2 regions of the Segniliparus sp. genome follow, and region 2 is predicted to be linked to the other one. Evidence: predicted binding sites of a transcription regulator. Region 2 holds the regulator's gene; the other holds the start of a gene.
What was found. The regulator HspR, encoded in region 2, represses chaperone genes until heat shock. The targets are predictions, from matches to a motif close to ANNTGAGTNNNNNNNACTCANNT.
Positions count from the first base shown of each region.

Region 1: the regulator HspR is predicted to act here: its motif matches at 2,378-2,400, upstream of clpB (ATP-dependent chaperone ClpB).

Region 1 is NZ_JBOFQF010000003.1:258,486-265,780, forward strand. It holds gene ACRC20_RS01680 (MspA family porin) at 1-23, opposite strand, end outside; gene ACRC20_RS01685 (hypothetical protein) at 184-687, opposite strand; gene ACRC20_RS01690 (FAD-binding oxidoreductase) at 1,216-2,337, opposite strand; gene clpB (ATP-dependent chaperone ClpB) at 2,504-5,053, shown strand; gene ACRC20_RS01700 (hypothetical protein) at 5,170-6,306, shown strand; gene pyrE (orotate phosphoribosyltransferase) at 6,421-6,966, shown strand; gene ACRC20_RS01710 (TrmH family RNA methyltransferase) at 6,963-7,295, shown strand, end outside.
Region 2 is NZ_JBOFQF010000003.1:67,345-74,639, forward strand. It holds gene dnaK (molecular chaperone DnaK) at 1-1,460, shown strand, start outside; gene grpE (nucleotide exchange factor GrpE) at 1,447-2,100, shown strand; gene dnaJ (molecular chaperone DnaJ) at 2,155-3,345, shown strand; gene ACRC20_RS00720 (heat shock protein transcriptional repressor HspR) at 3,342-3,731, shown strand; gene ACRC20_RS00725 (beta strand repeat-containing protein) at 3,767-5,680, opposite strand; gene ACRC20_RS00730 (hypothetical protein) at 5,667-6,311, shown strand; gene ACRC20_RS00735 (aldose 1-epimerase) at 6,398-7,294, shown strand.

The DNA of each region.
Region 1 (7,295 bases), 190 kb from region 2:
CGCTTGCGTGATGTCGCCATCAATCCGCCTTTCCAAGGACGCTCGGCCGTTCGCCGTTGATCGGCCGGAGCGTTGCCGTTTTGCGACCTCTAAGAGTAGAGCAAGCGGCTGAGGATTTCGAGATCTCTGCCAGAGAATTCATGCCGTTCGTGAAAACTGTTGCTGAGATTTGTGAACAGGGCGTTATTTCTTCCGAGGAGGCCGGTAGATCTCTTGGAAGGCGGCGAACCGGGCCGGGAAGTCCGCGCGCTTGGAGACCGCCTCCGCGTAGCGCCGCGCCCGTCCGTCCCGTTCCGCCTCGCGGACCTGGTCTCGGGCCGCCTGCTCGGCGGCCGCCCGTGCGCCGCGTTCCTCGTTCCGCCTGATGTCGTCCTCCATCTGCACCGCGAGGACGTCGGCCCGCAAAGGCATGGGCAGCTCGTCGATCATCTGCGTGGCTTTGCGCTCCGCGAGCAGCGCCACCGCGAAGCGGCTGGCATGTCCTTCGTCGGAGTTGAAAGCGAGGTCGACCATGCCCTCGAAATCCCATGGGGGAGTCGGGGCGATGTTCGACGGCAGTTCTGCGATGACGGCATGCGTCGCGATGTCGAGCATCGCGCGCAACGTGTTGCGGGCGACGTCCCGCCTGCGATCGCCCGCCGGGCCTTCTGGGATGAGGCCCGGCTCCCCGGAAGAGTGCTCGTGCATAGAGCGATGTTACGCGCTGGCTCGGGCCGCGCGTGAAGTTTGCCCTCCGCCCCGTTCCCCGTCTTCCTTTTTCAAAGTCGTATGCCCCGGATGTTCGGGCGGTGGACATGGCATCGGCCGTGGCTGCAGGACTTCTGTCTCTGCGGTCCACCGGGCTGCGTGTCCACCGCCCGTGGCGTAAAGCGATCAGTGACCAAGCGTGCTCATATCGGTCGTGGGGTTAAGCCTCGGCGGTTGACTCGTTCGACCTGGCCAATCCCGGCAGCGTCCCTCCGGGTTGCCGCTCGCCCCTAACCCGGAGGTCGCAGCTGGTCCTATCCTCGAGTTCCGCAGGCCCACGGCGCTTCTTGCCCTTGTCGCGGCGTGCTCCGCGTGGGTGCTGACTCTTCACGCAGGACGCTCGTTCCGGGGGTCGGTTCCTTCTCTTCCGGATCCGACTTTGCCTTTCGAGCTCCTACTTCCGTTGTAGTGCATGACCTAGATCACATCAAGTGGTTCCAGATGGTCGTTACCGATATGTGACACACCTCACGAAACGGGGTCGCGGCGGATTTTGCCGGGGGCCACCCCGCTCGACAGCAGGGCTTCGACGCAGGTCGCGGCCATCTCGGGCGGGCCGCTCACGAGGACGGCCTCGGAGCGGGCCGCGAACTCGACAGCCGTGCGCGCGAGCGTGGACCACGGCCCGGTTTCCAGCACGGGCAGCACGTTGAACCAGGAGTTCGCGCGGGCCAGGTCTCGCAAGCCGGACAAGTCGTACAGCTCGGCGCGCCCCCGGGCTCCGACGAGCATGGTGGTCCGGGGGTTCTCGCCGCGCAGGGCGAGGGCGAGGGCGATCGAGCGCAGCGGGGCGAGCCCGGTGTCGCCCGCCACCAGCAGCACGGCCTGGTCGGGCGGCACGTCTGCCACCCCGGCCCCGAGGCTGCCGTAGCCCGCGCCGAAGAGCCAGCGGTCTCCCGGCCGGGTGTGTTTGAGGACGGCGCCGCTGACCGTGCCGCCGGGGACCGCCCTGATGTGGAGTTCGAGCTCGCCGTTCTCGTTCGGCGGAACAGCCGGGGAGAAGTACCGCCAGTGTCCGGGGCATTGCGGGACGAGCGTCGCGAGGTACTGGCCGACGCGGAAGGGGGTCGGGCGCGCCTCGGGGTCGGCGAGCAGGCGGACGACGACCGTGGGGCCGGGATGGTCGATCCGCTCCACAACCTCCGCCGACCAGCTCTCGGGCGATTCGTCGCGGCCCGCCTCCTGCGCCATCACCTGGCAGACCAGGGCCGCCGCCCGCTCGGCGAACGCGTGGTCGCGGGGATCCGGGGCGGACGCGGCCAGCGCTTTGGCGAGCGCGGTCTGGGCGAGCAGGTAGTCCCGCTCGGCCAAGCGGTGCTTGCGGTGGTCGCGTCCGAGCTGTCCGAGCAGGTCGATGAGCGCGGGCGGGTCCGACCCTTCCGCGAAGGCCCCGAGGACGTGCTCGGCCATCTGGACGAACGCGGTCCGGTGCTCGCCGAGGCCGGACGGGAACTGCTCGACCAGCTCCGGCGCGGACCCGAACAGCTCCAGGTGGAACGATCGGACGAACACGGCGGGATCTCGCCGAACCGCTGCGAGCAGTCGGGCGGCCGCGCCCCGGGAGGAGCCGCCTTCGTCATTGCTCGACACGGAGCCTGTTCCTTTCCTCGATGGATCGGGACCAGTTTAGACTTGAGTGGAATAGACTCAACTATTGTGGTGTTGACCAATGCGACGGCGCGCAGACCCCGCGCGCCGCGATCTCGATCTGGCGCCCGTACGGCGGGCTGCCAGCCCAAGGAGGACGATAGGACACATGGACTTCCAACCGACCACCAAGGCGCAAGCGGCGATCTCTTCCGCAGTGCAGGCGGCGACCGCCGCGGGCAGGCCGGAAGTGCGCCCGGAGGATCTGCTCCTCGCGCTGCTGGAGCAGGCCGACGGCATCGCCGCGCCGCTTTTGCAGGCGAGCGGGGCCGACCCGAAAGCGGTGACCGCCGCCGTGCGGGCCTCGGTCGCCGCTCTGCCGACAGTGCAGGGCGGGGCCTCGGCCCCACGGCTCTCCCAAGGCCTCGCGCTGGCGTTGGAGACCGCTTCGAAGCTCGCTGCCGAGCTGCGCGACGAGTATGTCTCCACCGAGCATCTGATCGTCGGGCTCGCGACGGGGGACTCGCAGGCGGCGAGACTGCTCGCCGAGCACGGCGCGACCCCTGCCGCGTTGCGGGAGGCCTTCACCGAGGTGCGGGGCAGCGCCAGGGTCACTACGCCGGACCCGGAAGGCTCGTACAAGTCGCTGGAGAAATACTCGACCGACCTCACCGCCCTCGCCAGGGCGGGCAAGCTCGACCCGGTCATCGGCCGCGACTCGGAGATCCGGCGGGTCGTGCAGGTGCTTTCCCGGCGGACGAAGAACAACCCGGTGCTCATCGGCGAGCCGGGGGTCGGCAAGACCGCGATCGTGGAGGGCTTGGCCCAGCGCATCGTGGCGGGCGACGTGCCGGAGAGCCTTCGCGGCAAGACGCTGGTCTCCCTCGACCTCGGCTCGATGGTGGCGGGCGCGAAGTACCGGGGCGAGTTCGAGGAGCGGTTGAAAGCGGTCCTCGAGGAGATCAAGGACTCCGCCGGACAGGTGATCACCTTCGTGGACGAGCTGCACACCATTGTCGGCGCGGGCGCGACCGGCGAGTCCGCGATGGACGCGGGCAACATGATCAAGCCGCTCCTCGCCAGGGGCGAGCTGCGGCTGGTCGGGGCCACGACCCTCGACGAGTACCGCAAGTACATCGAGAAGGATGCCGCGCTGGAGCGCCGGTTCCAGCAAGTGCTGGTCGGCGAGCCGTCGGTGGAGGACACCATCGGCATCTTGCGCGGCCTCAAGGAGCGCTACGAGGTGCACCACGGCGTGCGGATCACCGACTCCGCGCTGGTCGCCGCCGCGACGCTCTCCGACCGCTACATCACCTCGCGCTTCCTGCCCGACAAGGCGATCGACCTCGTGGACGAGGCCGCTTCGCGCCTGCGGATGGAGATCGACTCGCGTCCGGTCGAGGTGGACGAGGTCGAGCGCGTCGTGCGCCGGTTGGAGGTGGAAGAGGTCGCCCTCGCCAAGGAGGCGGACGAAGCCTCTGTCGCCCGGCTGGCCAAGCTGCGCGGCGAGCTCGCCGACCAGCGCGAGCGCCTCGCCGAGCTGACCGCGCGCTGGCAGCGCGAGAAGCAGGCCATCGACTCGGTCCGCGACGTGAAAGAGCAATTGGAGACGCTGCGCGCCGAAGCCGACCGGGTGGAGCGCGACGGCGACCTCGGCAGGGCGGCGGAGCTGCGCTACGGGCGGATCCCGGAGGCCGAGCGCGAGCTCGCGCGCCTCACGGACGCCTCGGGCGGCGGCGAGCAGGTCATGCTGAAAGAGGAGGTCGGCCCCGACGACATCGCCGACGTGGTCTCCGCGTGGACCGGCGTCCCGGCGGGACGGATGATGGAAGGCGAGACCGCGAAGCTCTTGCGGATGGAGGAAGAGCTCGGCAAACGCGTGGTGAGCCAGAAGAACGCCATCCGGGCCGTGTCCGACGCGGTGCGCCGCGCGCGGGCAGGCGTCGCCGACCCGAACCGCCCTACCGGCAGTTTCCTCTTCCTCGGCCCGACCGGGGTCGGGAAGACCGAGCTGGCGAAGGCGCTCGCGGAGTTCTTGTTCGACGACGAGCGGGCCATCATCCGCATCGACATGAGCGAGTACGCCGAGAAGCACTCCGTCGCGCGGCTCATGGGCGCGCCGCCCGGCTACGTCGGGTACGACCAGGGCGGGCAGCTCACCGAGGCGGTGCGCAGGCGGCCGTACTCGGTGGTGCTTTTCGACGAGGTCGAGAAGGCGCACCCGGACGTGTTCGACGTGCTCCTGCAAGTGCTCGACGAAGGGCGGCTCACCGACGGCCAGGGCCGCACGGTGGACTTCCGCAACACGATCCTGATCCTCACCTCCAACCTCGGCGCGGGCGGCACCGAGGAGGAGACGATGCTCGCGGTGCGGATGGCGTTCAAGCCGGAGTTCATCAACCGGCTCGACGACATCGTCCTCTTCGACGGGCTCAACCCGGAGGAGCTCGTCGGGATCGTGGACATCCAGCTGGGCCAGCTCCAGCGCAGGCTCGCCCAGCGCAGGCTGTCCCTCCAGGTCACCGATGCGGCGAAGCACTGGCTCGCGAGCCGGGGTTTCGACCCCGTCTACGGCGCCCGGCCGCTGCGCAGGCTCATCCAGCACGCGATCGGCGACGAGCTCGCGAAGCTGCTCCTCGCGGGAGAGGTGCGCGACGGCGACGAGGTCGTCGTCGGCCTTGGCGAGGACCAGGACAAGTTGGAGATCGGGACCCCGTAGGAATTTTTCGCCCCGCCCCTCGTGGGCGGGGTGAAAAATTCCATTGGCCCCGAGATCGCTCCCGCGCGGGCTGAACGCGCACGTCCGCGCCGGATGTTCTGCTACGCTCGCACAGCGTGACAGTGTTGTGGTTCAGCCTGGCCGCGGTGACGGCGCTTATCGGCTTCGGCTTGGTCCTTCTGGACAAGCGGCTCTCTCCGAGCTCGGCGAACGCCGTGCCGAGCACCGGGAAGATCCATGTGGCGCCGCCTCGGGCCGCCGCGTGGGACGATCCCGAGCCCGCCGAGCCCCAGCAGGCGGCGCAGCCGCCAGCCGTCGAGCCCGCCTTGCGGGCGGTTGCGCCCGCGGCCGAGCTGGAGGGGCAAGGCCCGCAGCTCGAGCCCGTCTCGGCCCAGGCGGCAGTTCCGGCGATTGCGCCTGCTCTTGTGCCGGCCCCGCTGCCGGTCGACCTTCCGGTCCCGCCGGGGAGCACGGTCCACTACGAGTCGCATGTGCACAACGAGTCCCACGTGCACAACTACAACGCGCCCGTGTACAACGGCCCGGTCTACAACGGCCCCGTGTACATCGAGAACGCGCACGTCGAGGACGTCCCCGCGGAGACCTCGGCGCGGCGCAAGGGCTTCTTCGACCGGTTGGTCAAGTCCGAGCGCCAGAAGCGCCAGCAGTGGGCCAACGAGCGCAACTTCCAGTACGAGTCGAGCGACACCGCGCTCGTGCACCGGTGGCGGCGCGGGGTCTTCGCCGCGCGGCAGGCGAAAGCGGCCCGCGCGATCGTCCGGGCCGAGACCGACATCGGGATTCTCGAATTCTTCGACGTGGACGACCTCGTCGCGATCGCAGCGCTGCACACCGAGCACCCCTCCTCGGTGCTGGTCGAGCTGCGCGCGGGCTGGGCGGGGGCGCCGGTGCTGGCGGACGTGTCGCGGGTCGGCGAGCTCGGCGGCTACGAGGTGCACGCGAGCGATGTCGGCGCAGGCCAGCGGTTCCTGTGGGATCCGAGGCTGGAGGGCTTCATCGCGCGCCTGCCGCAATTCATCCGAGTCCTGTGGAACGAGGGGCCGTGGGTGTTGGCCGAGCTGCCCCTCGACATTCCCGAGTCCGACCTCGACACCGCCGCCATCGTCGTCCGCGAGCTCGCGGACCTGCTCCGCGTTCTGCCGCCGGAGCTCGACCCCGAGCCGGTGGACCGGGAAGGCTTCGACCCGGGCGCCCCGCAAGGCCAACTGCCGCGTCGGGCTGGCCAGGGATGACCGGTCCGGCGACACGGGGAACGAGCGTGGCGAGCGCGCGGTATAAAGCGGTGGTGGCTTTCGCGACCTTCCTCCCGAGGCCATTGGTGCGCCGGGCGGCTCCGAGGGCTGGCCGTGGCAGAACCTAACCCCGCCGAGCTGGCGGAACTCGCGGACTTGGTGCGCGACCTCGCGGTCGTGCGCGGCGAAGTCGTCTTGTCCTCCGGCGTGACGGCGCAATACTACGTGGACCTGCGCAGGGTCACGCTGCACCACCAAGGGGCAGGGCTGATCGGGCGGCTCCTTCGGGAGCGCACCGAGGACTGGGACTTCGCCGCCGTCGGCGGCCTGACCCTTGGCGCCGACCCGGTGGCCTCGGCGATGCTGCACGCCCCCGGCCGCCCGCTCGACGCGTTCGTCGTCCGCAAGGAGCAGAAGTCCCACGGGATGCGCCGCAGGGTCGAAGGCCCTTCGGTCGAGGGCAGACGGGTCCTCGTGGTCGAGGACACCACCACCACCGGCAACTCGCCGCTCACCGCGATCCGCGCGCTGCGCGAGGTGGGGGCGGAAGTGGTCGGCGTCGCGACGGTGGTGGACCGGGCGACGGGCGCGGACAAGATCATCGAGGCGGAAGGCGTGCCCTACCGCTCGCTCCTCGGCCTCGCCGACCTCGGACTGTGAGCGACGACGACGCAGGCACGGACGCCCACGGCCCCACGGAGTGGGGAGCGGGCGAAGTCGGCGTCGGCCCCTGGGAGGGGACATGGCCCCAGGACCCGAGATACGATCCAGAGCTGCTCGCCAACGGCGATCGGCGCAATGTGGTGGACGCGTACCGGTATTGGCGGCGGGACGCGGTCGTCGCGGACCTCGACCGCAAGCGGCACCCGTTCCATGTGGTGATCGAGAACCTCGCCCACGACGCGAACATCGGCACCATCGTGCGCACCGCCAACGCCTTTCTCGCGGAGGCGGTGCACATCGTGGGCAAGCGGCGGTGGAACCGGCGC
Region 2 (7,295 bases):
GCCAGATCGCGGGGCTCAACGTCCTGCGCATCGTCAACGAGCCGACTGCGGCCGCGCTCGCCTACGGGCTCGACAAGGGCGAGAAAGAGCAGACCATCTTGGTCTTCGACCTCGGCGGCGGCACCTTCGACGTGTCCCTGTTGGAGATCGGCGACGGCGTCGTGGAAGTGCGCGCCACCTCCGGCGACAACCACCTGGGCGGCGACGACTGGGACCAGCGTGTCGTGGACTGGCTCGTGGAGAAGTTCAAGAGCACCTCGGGCATCGACCTGACCAAGGACAAGATGGCGATGCAGCGGTTGCGCGAGGCGGCCGAGAAGGCGAAGATCGAGCTCTCCTCCAGCCAGAGCACCTCGATCAACCTGCCCTACATCACCGTCGACGCGGACAAGAACCCGCTCTTCCTCGACGAGCAGCTCTCGCGCAGCGAGTTCCAGAAGATCACCTCTGATCTCTTGGAGCGCACCCGTGCGCCGTTCCAGCAGGTCATCAAGGACGCCGGGATCTCGGTCGGCCAGATCGACCACGTGGTCCTCGTCGGCGGCTCCACCCGCATGCCCGCCGTCACCGACCTGGTGCGCGAGCTGACCGGCGGCCGGGAGCCCAACAAGGGCGTGAACCCGGACGAGGTCGTCGCGGTCGGCGCGGCCCTGCAGGCGGGCGTGCTGCGCGGCGAGGTCAAGGACGTGCTGCTCCTCGACGTCACCCCGCTCTCCCTCGGCATCGAGACCAAGGGCGGCGTGTTCACCAAGCTCATCGAGCGCAACACCACCATCCCGACCAAGCGCTCGGAGACCTTCACGACCGCCGAGGACAACCAGCCCTCGGTGCAGATCCAGGTCTACCAGGGCGAGCGCGAGATCGCGTCGCACAACAAGATGCTCGGCTCCTTCGAGCTGACCGGCATTCCGCCCGCCCCGCGCAACGTCCCGCAGATCGAGGTCACCTTCGACATCGACGCCAACGGCATCGTGCACGTCACCGCGCGCGACAAGGGCACCGGCAAGGAGAACCGGATCAAGATCCAGGACGGCTCGGCGCTGTCCAAGGAGGACATCGAGCGGATGGTCAAGGACGCCGAGGCGCACGCCGAGGAGGACAAGGCCCGGCGCGAGGAGTCCGAGGTGCGCAACCAGGCCGAGAGCCTCGCGTACCAGACCGAGAAGTTCCTCAAGGACAACGAGGACAAGGTGCCCGCAGACGTCAAGGAGAAGGTGGCCGCCGCCGTCGGCGAGGTCCGCACGTCCTTGGAAGGCTCTGATCTGAACGCGATCAAGCAGGCGGTCGAGAAGCTCGCGACCGAGTCCCAGGCCGTCGGCCAGGCGATCTACGAGGCTTCCGCCTCGGAGCCCGGCGCGGCGGGCGAGGGCGCTGCCTCTGCCTCGAGCGCGGACAGCGACGTGGTGGATGCGGAAGTCGTGAACGACGAGACCGACGGGAAGAGCCATGGCCGAGCCTGAGACGTCAGCCGAGCGCGAGCCGGTCACGATCACCGACCGTCGCAGGATCGACCCGACGACCGGGACGGTGCGCGAGGGCGAGCAGGTCCAGGCCCCTCCTCAGGAGCAGCCCGCTCCTGAGGAGGGCTCCCCGCTCGCCGCTGCCGAGACGCAGGTGGTCGAGCTCACGGAGGACTTGCAGCGGGTGACCGCCGAGTACGCGAACTTCCGCAAGCGGGTGGACCGGGACCGGGCAGGCGTGGTCGAGGCGGCGAAAGCCGCCGTGCTCGCGCAGCTCTTGCCGGTCGTGGACGACCTCGGCCGGGCGCGCGGCCACGGCGACTTGGAGTCGAGCCCGTTGAAGTCGGTGGCGGACAAGCTGCAGCAAGTCCTCGACGAGCAGGGGATCGCCGCGTTCGGCGAGCCGGGCGAGTCGTTCGACCCGCAGCTGCACGAAGCGGTGCAGCACACCGGCGAGGGCGACGTCTCGGTCATTTCGGCGGTGTACCGGCAGGGCTACCGGTTCGGCGAGCGGATTCTGCGCACCGCGATGGTGGTCGTGGAGGACGTTCCGGGCACGGAGCCGGTCGACCAGGGCCCGTCGTCGGACGGGCCTGGCCCCCAGCAGGAAACGGTCGGGGAGCAATCCGACGATCAGTGACAGTTCTAGAATCACTGACAAGGGAGCATGATAAGAGAGAGGAGGTGACGCCGGGTGAGCCCACGAGAATGGGTTGAGAAAGATTTCTACGCGACGCTCGGCGTCGACTCCAAGGCGAGCGCGGACGAGATCAAGAAGTCGTACCGGAAGCTCGCCAGAGAGCTCCATCCGGACGCGCATCCGGGGGACACGGCCGCCGAGCAGCGGTTCAAGGAGGTCTCCGAGGCGTACAGCGTGCTCTCCGACCAGGGGAAGCGCAAAGAGTACGACGAGACACGGGCGCTCTTCAGCTCTGGGGCGCGCACTGGGGGAGGTGGTTTCTCCGGTTTCGGCAGCGGCTACTCGTCGGGGGCGCGCGACTTCGGCGTCCGCGATTTCGCCGACCTCTTCGAGGGCGGCGGGGGCGCCTCGTTCTCGGACATCTTCGGCGGAGCCTTCCGCGAAGGCCGTTCCGGGCGCGGCTCCCCGAGCAGGCCAGGAAGCCGGGCCCGTCGGGGCAACGACCTGGAGACCGAGACCACGCTCGGCTTCCGCGAGGCCGCAAGGGGAGTGACCATCCCGCTGCGGATCACCAGCCAGGTGACGTGCGAGACATGCCGTGGCTCCGGGGCGCGCAAAGGCACCTCGCCGCGCAAATGCTCGTACTGCGACGGCTCGGGCCTGCTGACCCGGCAGGAGGGCTCCTTCGGCTTCACCGAGCCGTGCGCAGAATGCCGGGGCACCGGCCAGATCATCGACGACCCCTGCACGGACTGCTCGGGCACCGGGCTGACGACCCGCTCGCGCACGATCACGATGCGGGTGCCGCCGGGGGTGCACGACGGCCAGCGGATCCGTCTCGCCGCGCAAGGCGAGCCTGGCATCCGGGGCGGCAGCCCAGGCGACCTCTACGTCACCGTCCACGTGGAGCCGGACCCGGTGTTCACCAGGGACGGGGACGACCTCCGTTTGACGGTGCCGGTGCGTTTCACCGAGCTCGCGCTCGGCTCGACGCTCACAGTCCCGACCCTCGACGGCAAAGTCGGGGTCCGCGTGCCTGCGGGCACTGCGGACGGCAGGACGCTGCGGGTTCGCGGCAAGGGCGTCGACAAACGCGGCGGCGGCGCGGGCGACCTCCTGGTCACGCTGCAAGTGGCGGTTCCGGTCAAGCTGGACGAGGCCGCGCTCGAATCGTTGCGCAAGTACGCGGCTTCGGAAGAGGCGAGCGGCTTCGACCCCAGGGCGAATTGGGCGGGCTCGAAATGACCGGGCGCCCGGGCGAGCACCACGATCCGCACGCCAAGATCTATGTGATCTCGGTGGCGGCGCAGCTTTCCGGCATGCATGCCCAGACGCTGCGAACGTACGACCGTATGGGGCTTGTGAGCCCGGGGCGGGCTCCCGGCGGCGGCAGGCGCTACTCGGCGCAGGACGTGGAGCTTTTGCGGGAGGTGCAGCGCCTCTCGCAAGAAGAGGGCGTGAACCTCGCCGGGATCAAGCGGATCCTTGAGCTCACCAAAGAGGTCTTGGAGCTGCGGCAACGCCTTGTCGAGGCGGCAGAGGGGGCGCGGTCGGTCCCGCAGGGGCGCGAGCTCGTGCCGTTCCCGAAGTCCACGGCTCTCGTTGTCTGGAAGCCGCGCAACAGCCGCTGATTCCTGTGGTCCAGGCGGCGGTTCGCTGCGTTGTCCTATTGGGGCACGCCGAACTGTGTGCCGAGCCCGCCGTTGAGCGCGCCGAGGCCGATCACGCCCGCGCCGAGCCCCATGCCGATGATCGTGCCGATCGTCCCGCCGGTCACCGCGCCGACCTCGCTGGACGAAACCAGGGCGAGTTGGCCGAGAGGCGAGCCTGCCTGGCTGCCGAGGAGGTTGTTCGTGGCGTCGTTGGCGATTTTGGCTCCGACCAAGGGGCCGTAATTCGCTCCGAGAACGGTCGTTCCGACGGCCCCGACGGCTCCGGAGGCCCCACCGACGAGCGCCCCCGCGAGAGGGTTGCCCGCGGCCTGGCTGTTCTGGGCGGCGGCGGCAAGGATCTGTCCGACGCCGTAGGGATCGCCGGAGAAAGGGTTCGGCGAGTCTGCCTTGGTGAAGACGTCGGTGCCGAGCGTCGTGCCGAGGGCGCCGTTGACCGCGCCCAGCACGGTGCCAGTGGACGCCACGAACGGGTAGGAGGCCCCGCCGAACGTGGTGCCGACGACTGCGCCTGCCGCCCCGCCGATCAGGCCCCCGACCGGGCCTGCGAACTGCGTGCCGACCCCGCTGCCGATCGTCGTGTAATTGAAGGCCCCGGTGGCTGTCGTCGGCGCGCCGTCGTGCAGGCCTGCGACCGTGCCGCCGATTGCCCCGCCGATCAGGCCGCCGAGGGGGCCTGCGGCCTGCCGTCCGGCTTGGCCTGCGGGGATGCCGCCGTTGATGGCGGCCTGCACCGCTGTCCCGTAGCCCTCGGGGTCGAGAGTGTTCACCGAGGCCGTGCTCGGCTGGGCAGTGCTCGGCTTGGCCGGGGCGCCGCCGGTCGTCGGCGCGGCGGCGCTCGGCGCGCTCCCAATGAAGCCTGGCGAGCTCGTTTGGCTCAGCGCGCTGACGCTGCCCTGAGCCGCAGGACTGGCAGATGCCGCGCTGAACAGCGTGCCGAGCCCGCCGTTGAACGGCACGCCGAGCTGCGTGCCGAGCCCGCCATTGACCGCCGCGACCGCTGCCGTCTCAAGGCCGACGAAGGCGCCGATAGGGGCTCCGGCGATGGCCCCGATGGACGTCCCGATCTCGGTGATGGCGACGAGGCCGACTTGGCCGACCGGGCCGAGCTGTTGGATTTGGGGGCCGAACATCGCGTTCGCCAGGTCGACGGCGACAACCGCGCCCACATCGCCATACCGGTTCGTGGCGATTTCAGTGAGCGCGGGTGTGGCGGCGAGCCCGATCGCCCCGCCGAGGAGCGCCCCGGCGACGGGATTCCCGGTCGCCTGGCTCGCGGCTGCCGCGACCCCGAGGACCTGTCCGACGCCGAGGGGGTCGCCCGCGAGCGACGGCGTGCCTATATCGGAGCCGAGCGTCGTGCCGAGCGCTCCGTTGGTCGCGTCGATGACCGCCGTGCTGGTGATGATGTTCGCGTACGCCGCCACGCCGAATGCGCCGCCGATAGCGGCGCCGATCGCCTGGCCGACCGGGGCTCCGAGCGGGCCTGCGAGCTGGTTCCCGGCTGCCCCGAACGTATTTGCGTAGAAAGCTGCTCCGGTGGGGGTGACCTGCGAGCCGTCTTGCACGCCCGAAGCGGCTCCGCCGACAAGGCCGCCGAGAAGGCCGCCGAGCGGACCGGCTGCCTGGTTCCCGGCGGCGCCTGCGGGGATGCCGTCGTTGATCGAGTTTTGCAACGCCTGGCCGAAGTTGTACGGATCTTTGATATTTCCAGGCCCGGTCGGGGGGCCTATCGCCTGCGCTGAAACGCTTGGCGCGTTCCCGACTGGGTTGTTGGGCGCCGCCACGTTCGGGACGCCTGCGGTGGCGGCGAGACCTGTGCCGGTCGTGCCGGCCGTGCCGCCGAGGGTCTGGCCGGTCGCGGGCTTGGCGCTCTCCGCCGGGGAGTTCGCGCCCGTGCCGGTCTTCACGGAGTCGGCGGAGGAAGAGCCGGTTCCGTTCGTGCCCGAACCACTCACGCCTGTTTTCGGCGATCTGGCGCCGGAGGACCCTGTGCCGGAGGATTGCGTGCCCGAGGAGCTTGTGCCGGAGGAGCTTGTGCCTCCGCCGCTGCTCGATCCCGAGCCGCTCGCATGGCCGCTCGTGCCAGTGTGGCTGCCCACGCCGCCTGCGGCTCCGCTAGAGCTGCTGCTGGAACCACCGCCCGAGCTTCCACCGGTGTGGTTGCCTATGCTGCCGGAGCTGCTGCCACCACTGCCGGAGCTGCTGCCGCCGCTGCTGGAACCACTGCCCGAGCTTCCGCTGGTGTGGCTGTTTGTGCCCCCAGAGCTGCTCCCGCTGCTGGAGCTGCCGCCGGAGCTGCTGCTGCCGCCGGAGCTGCCGCCGTGGTTGTCTGCGGATCGAAACACGAAGTTGTCTTGCCGTACGAGGGCGGGGCCCGCCGAAGCGTTTGGGAAGGGCGCGGCGAAGACTGCCAGGGCGGCGACCACGGCAACAGAAAGGGATTGCAGTTCTTGGCGGAAGCCGCTCATGGCAGGTGCTCCTTTGAACCTGGCGTGCCTCCTCGTCTCGGAGGCCGTGGACGGGCGGTCAAGCCCGTGACGACCACGTTACCCCCTCATTGTGACGCGGACAACATCGATGCGGCCCCCGGGGGCGCTATGGCATGATCCAGGGACATGACCAAGCTGCAGACATTCGCCCTCGCCGACGAAGCCTCCGACCTCTCCGCCGTCTTCGTGCCGGGCGCGGGCATGATCGGCGTCTCCCTGTCCGACAACGGGGTCGAATTGCTCGGGCAGCGGCGCGGATTGGAAGCGTATGTGTCGGCGGGCAAGACCATGGGCGTCCCGCTGCTGCATCCCTGGGCGAACCGCTTGAGCGCGCACGACTACACCGTCACGGGCGAGACGGTGGTGTTGGCTCCAGACGCCGCAGGGGTGCACTCCGATGGGAACGGCCTGCCCATGCACGGCCTCTTGGCCGCGAGCCCGGACTGGCAGGTCCGATCCGCCACGGCGGGCGAGCTTGTGGCCGAGTTCGATTTCGGGGCGCGGCCGGAACTGCTCGCCAGCTTCCCGTTCCCGCACCGGCTGACTCTTGCGGCCACGCTCGCCGAGCGCAGGCTGCGGATTCGCACGACGCTGACCGCCACGTCGTCGAAGCCGGTGCCCGTGTCGTTCGGCTTCCACCCGTACTTCCAGATCCAGGGGGAGCCGCGCGGGCAATGGCGGGTCGAGCTTCCGGAGCGCCGCCATCTCGCGCTAGACGGCTTGAGCATCCCGACCGGGGAAGGCGCCAGGCAGCAGGCGGAAGCCTTCGAGCTCGGCGAGCGCCTCTTCGACGACGGCTACGACGAGATCGCGCCGGGCGCGGTCTTCGCCGTCTCGGCGGGCGGGCGGCGGATCGAGGTGGCTTTCGACGAGGGCTATCCCTGCGCCCAGATCTTCGCCCCTGCGGGGGAAGACGTGATCTGCTTCGAGCCGATGACGGCGCCGGCCAACGCGCTGCGCAGCGGCGACCAGTTGCGTTTTGCCAGCCCCGGCGTGCCGTTCGGCGCGGAGTTCTCGATCAGGGTGTCGTGAG